One region of the Bradyrhizobium sp. CCBAU 45384 genome, then DNA from elsewhere that is predicted to be linked to it. Evidence: riboswitches for the same ligand, from Rfam matches in the RefSeq annotation. Region 1 holds a riboswitch; the other holds the start of a gene.
The links. A riboswitch is a leader RNA that binds a small molecule or an ion and turns the genes downstream of it on or off. The one in region 1 is predicted to bind ZMP and ZTP.
Positions count from the first base shown of each region.

Region 2: another riboswitch for ZMP and ZTP. It lies ahead of purH (bifunctional phosphoribosylaminoimidazolecarboxamide formyltransferase/IMP cyclohydrolase); the one in region 1 lies ahead of glyA (serine hydroxymethyltransferase).

Region 1 is NZ_LBIZ01000117.1:92,797-95,261, reverse strand. Features, by position in the region: gene XH80_RS31950 (MBL fold metallo-hydrolase) at 1-914, shown strand, start outside; ZMP/ZTP riboswitch at 1,426-1,511, shown strand; gene glyA (serine hydroxymethyltransferase) at 1,546-2,465, shown strand, end outside.
Region 2 is NZ_LBIZ01000106.1:58,681-61,145, reverse strand. Features, by position in the region: gene purH (bifunctional phosphoribosylaminoimidazolecarboxamide formyltransferase/IMP cyclohydrolase) at 1-1,397, opposite strand, end outside; ZMP/ZTP riboswitch at 1,422-1,504, opposite strand; gene XH80_RS17005 (heparinase II/III family protein) at 1,564-2,465, opposite strand, start outside.

The DNA of each region.
Region 1 (2,465 bases):
ATCTCACATGGCGGATCGGCACGACGATCGTCACGCGTATCGAGGAGCTTCTAGGGCCGGCTTTCAGGCCACAGGAATTGCTCTCGGCCTTCGATCCAGCCGTTCTCGAAGAGCACCTGCATTGGATGGCACCACATCACTACGTGGCTGCAACCGACCAGTTCATCATGTCGGTACATTCCTGGCTGATACAGACGCCCGATCACAACATTCTGGTCGACACCTGCTGCGGCAACGCCAAGAACCGGCCGGCATCGCCGCATTTCCATCAACTCGGCACGCCTTATCTTGATCGTCTCCGAAGCGCAGGCCTGGAGCCGGCGGACATCGACTATGTGCTGTGCACCCACCTTCACGTTGATCACGTCGGCTGGAATACCCGATTGGTCGACGGCCGCTGGGTCCCGACCTTCCCAAACGCGAGATATGTCTTCTCTCGCGAGGAACTGAACTTTTGGAACCCATCGCACAATCCGCATCTGCCGGAGGAGCCGCGCGATGTCTTCACCGACTCCGTCCTGCCCGTGATCGCCGCCAAGCAGGAACAGGTCGTGAGCACGACCGACCAGCTCGGCGACAACCTTTTGATCGAGCCGGCGCCGGGGCACTCCCCTGGACACGTGATCTTGCGGCTCCTGAGTGGCGAGGATGAGGGCCTCTTCATCGGCGACGTCATGCATAATCCCATTCAAGTCTACCGCCCCGACTGGAGCAGCCGGTTCTGCATGAATCCGGAGCAAGCGATGCAATCGCGCCTGCGCGTGCTCGGCCATTGCGCGGAACATAACAGCCTCATGTTTCCGGCGCACTTCGGCATCCCGCATGCCGGTCGGATACGCAGTCGTGCGAACGGCTTTTCATTCGTGCCCGAAGAGGCGCAACAGGACGCTCCTTTGCCAAAGCGAGATACGTAGCTGATGAGTGTCATTCAATGGTTTGGGATAGCCGCTGTGGTCCGCCGCAGCCGGCTTGCTCCGCAAGCGACGAAGCATGACGGATATATCTAGCAATCCTTCGACGAACGACGCAGTGACAGACCAGCATCTCTCGCTCGGCCTTGCTGCCGCTGCCGAGGCAATCCGGCGGGGCGACCTCAGCTCCGAGGCTTACGCCCGTACGCTTCTGCGGCGAGCGCAGCTGCAGAGCAATCTCAATGTAGGGGAGGCAGCCTAGCTCCCCGGTCCTGCTCTTATGCGTCTGAAGTAGCGGCATGAATTTCCTCGCATCTCTCGTCGCCCTGGCTGCAGGCGCCAGCCTCGCCCATCACGCTCCTGCGAGGAATCGGCGTTGTGTGCCTCATCACCGGCGTGACGCTCGTACGCGGATAGCTTGTCTGCCATTGGTGACCCACGGCCGCACGAACTGGCAGTTGCAGACGCCTCGCAACTCGGCTAACCTTCCTTTGCGAAGAGCCCGTGCTCATTCGTTCTTTCGCGCGACTGGCGAGCTAACGTGGAAACGACCACGGTGAAGCGCGAACGGATCCGACGCCGATCGCCTGGGCAACCCATCTGCTGGAAAAACAGCGTGTTGAGGAGCCCGAGCATGCCGTCGTTTCGCAACGAACTGTCGATCAACGATACCGAGATCGCCGCCGCCCTTGCGGGGGAGGAGCGCCGTCAACAGGACGGCGTCGAACTGATTCCGTCGGAGAATTACACCTATCCGGAGGTGCTCGAACTGCTCGGATCGGTCTTCACCAACAAATATTCCGAGGGATATCCTGGACGCAGATATTACGGCGGCCAGCACTATACGGACGAAATCGAGAACCTGGCACGGCAGCGGGCCTGCTCGCTGTTTCGTGCCGAGCACGCCAACGTTCAGCCGCTTTCGGGATCACCGATGAACCAGGCCGTCTATCTCGGCCTGTTGAATCCCGGCGACACCATTCTCGCCATGGACCTCTCCCATGGCGGCCATCTCACGCACGGCGCGCCGGTGTCCCACATGGGGCGTTTGTTCAACTTCATGCGCTACAAGACGATCCCTTCATCAGGCGCGATAGATTTCGACGAATTGCGCGCAATTGCGCGCAAAGTGCGTCCGAAGATGGTGTTGTGCGGCTACAGCTCCTATCCGCGCGACCTCGACTATGCCGCATTCAAAAGCATTGCCGACGAAGTTGGCGCGCTCACGATGGCTGACGTGAGCCATTATGGCGGATTGGTTGCCGCTGATGTCATGCGCAATCCGCTTGATGCCGGCTTCGACGTCATGACGACGACATCGCACAAGACGCTGCGCGGCCCTCGGGGCGGGATCATCCTGTGCCGGAGGGAAATTGCGGGGCGGATCGATGCGTCCGTCTTTCCCGGGCTGCAGGGCGGGCCTCACATGAATGTCGTGGCCGGGATTGCCGTGACGCTCAAGCGGGCGGCGACCTCGGATTTCCAGGGTTACGCGCGGCAGGTCTTGCGCAACGCGAAGGTTCTCGCCGGCGCACTGATGGAGCGCGGCATGAA
Region 2 (2,465 bases), on a different contig from region 1:
TCCGCCAGCTTCAGCTCGTTGGCCGCATCCAGCGCCTTGCGTGCCGCGATCCGGGCTGAATCGACACGGCTCATCTGACCCGCGCCGATGCCGACGGTGGCGAGATCCTTGGCGTAGATGATGGTGTTGGACTTGACGTGCTTTGCCACCCGGAAAGCGAACTTCAGGTCGCGCATTTCGGCTTCGGTCGGCGCGCGCTTGGTGACGACCTTGAACGTCATGTCGTCGACCACGGCGTTGTCGCGGCTCTGCACCAGAAGCCCGCCGGCCACCGTCTTCGCCGTGAGGCCCGGCGCGCGGGGATCGGGCAGGCTGCCTGCGAGCAGCAGGCGCAGGTTTTTCTTGCCGCCGATGATGGCGATCGCCTCTTCGCTGGCGTCAGGCGCGATGATGACCTCGGTGAACATCTTCGTGATCTCGCGCGCGGTGTCGGCATCGAGCGGCCGGTTCATCGCGATGATGCCGCCGAAGGCGGAGGTGGAATCGCAGGCCAGCGCCTTGCGATAGGCCTCGACGAGGTTCGCGCCTTCAGCGACGCCGCAAGGGTTGGCGTGCTTGACGATGACGCAGGCCGCGGTGCGCTTGGTGTCGAACTCGCCGATGCACTCATAGGCCGCGTCGGTGTCGTTGATGTTGTTGTAGGAGAGCTCCTTGCCCCGGAGCTGCCGCGCGGTCGAAACGCCCGGGCGCTTGTCGGGCGTCGCGTAAAACGCCGCGGTCTGGTGCGGGTTCTCGCCGTAGCGCAGCGACTGGATCAACTTGCCGCCAAAGGCGCGGAAGTCGGGTGCGTCAATCTCGAGCTGCCGGTTGAACCAGTTGGAAATGGCGGCGTCATAGGCCGCGGTGCGAGCATAGGCCTTTGCCGCAAGCCGCCGGCGCAGCTTCAGCGTGGTCGCGCCGTTGTTGGCAGCGAGCTCGTCGAGAACGGCCTTGTAGTCGTCGGCCTCGACCACGACCGCGACGTCGTCATGGTTCTTCGCGGCGGCGCGGATCATCGCGGGGCCGCCGATGTCGATATTCTCGATGCAATCCTCGAAGCCGGCGCCTTTGTCGACGGTGGCCTCGAACGGATAGAGGTTGACGACGAGGAGATCGATCGGCGCGATGCCGTGCGCCTTCATCGCCTCGGCATGTTCCTTGTTGTCGCGAATTGCGAGCAGGCCGCCATGCACCTTCGGATGCAGCGTCTTGACGCGGCCATCCATCATCTCGGGGAAGCCGGTGAGGTCCGAGACATCCTTCACCTTGAGGCCGGCCGCGGCGATCGCCTTTGCGGTGCCGCCAGTCGAGACCAGCTCGACGTCATGCGCGGCAAGCGCCTTGGCGAACTCGATCAGGCCCGATTTGTCGGAGACGGAGAGCAGGGCGCGGGTGACGCGACGGGGACGGTCAGTCATGAGCAAGATCCTCTGTTCAGGGAGTGTCTATGCCCAGGCGCGCGGCGGATTATGTGTCGCGCTTCCCGATGGTGCTCCATCCAAGGTCGCCAGTCGCGCGAACGAGCGCTCGATAGCAGCTTTTGGCCGTTTTCACAACGCCGAGATGGGGCCGAATCGAGCGCGTCTACAGCGGAAGTTCCGGCTCGCGCCGTGCGTTGCGGCGGGCATTGGTGACCGCGGGCGAGGCGGTGGAGCGCACAAAGCTCCAGCGGATCGTGGGCGCCTGGCGGGCATCCTGGCGGATCACGATCTGGGCGGTGCGACGCGGGCCGTCATTGCCGGCCAGGAACACGCTGTCCTCGAGCTCGACCTTGTCGTCCAGCGCCTCGAAGGTCCAGACGTCGCGGTTCGGCAGCACCAGCATGACGCCGCGCGCATCCGACAGCCGGCTCGCTTTCACCGCGGGATGCAGATGAAAGCGCAGCGCGAAATCGGCGTCAGCGCCCTTGAGCCGCGCGCCTTGCGGCGGCGACAGCGTGTCCTCGCCGTCGATCCGCGTGCCGTCATTGGCGACCATCAGCACGCGCCGATGGATCACGCCGAACTTGGCGAGATAGCCATTATGCGAGGTCGTCAGCAGCGTGCCGCCCTCGACGACCTCGCGATAGCTCTCGACCTCATGAGGGCCGCTGATGATCGGCGCGCCGTGCAGCAGCCGCTTCATCGCCGACATCTCGACGAATTGGCAGGACGAGGTGTCGTGATAAGTCAGCGTCGAATGCGCCGCGGTGCCGCGCGCAAACGGCCGCCAATTGTCGCGGCCTGTGGTCGGCATGCCGCAATTGGTGACGATGCGGCTGATGCCTGAGGACAGTTCGAACGACAGGCAACCGGCATGCGCGTCGTGGCTGACGCCGGGCGGCGGCGGCGCGCCGGTGTCGATGATGACAGTGGTCGGGCCCGCATCGAGGCGCTGGAAGCCGGTGTGCGGCATGTTCGCCATCGGCGCGCCATGGGTATCATCATAGGCGAGCAGCGTCGCGAGCAGATCCGATGGCGTCGCGCTCATGCCGTTGAACAAAGCGA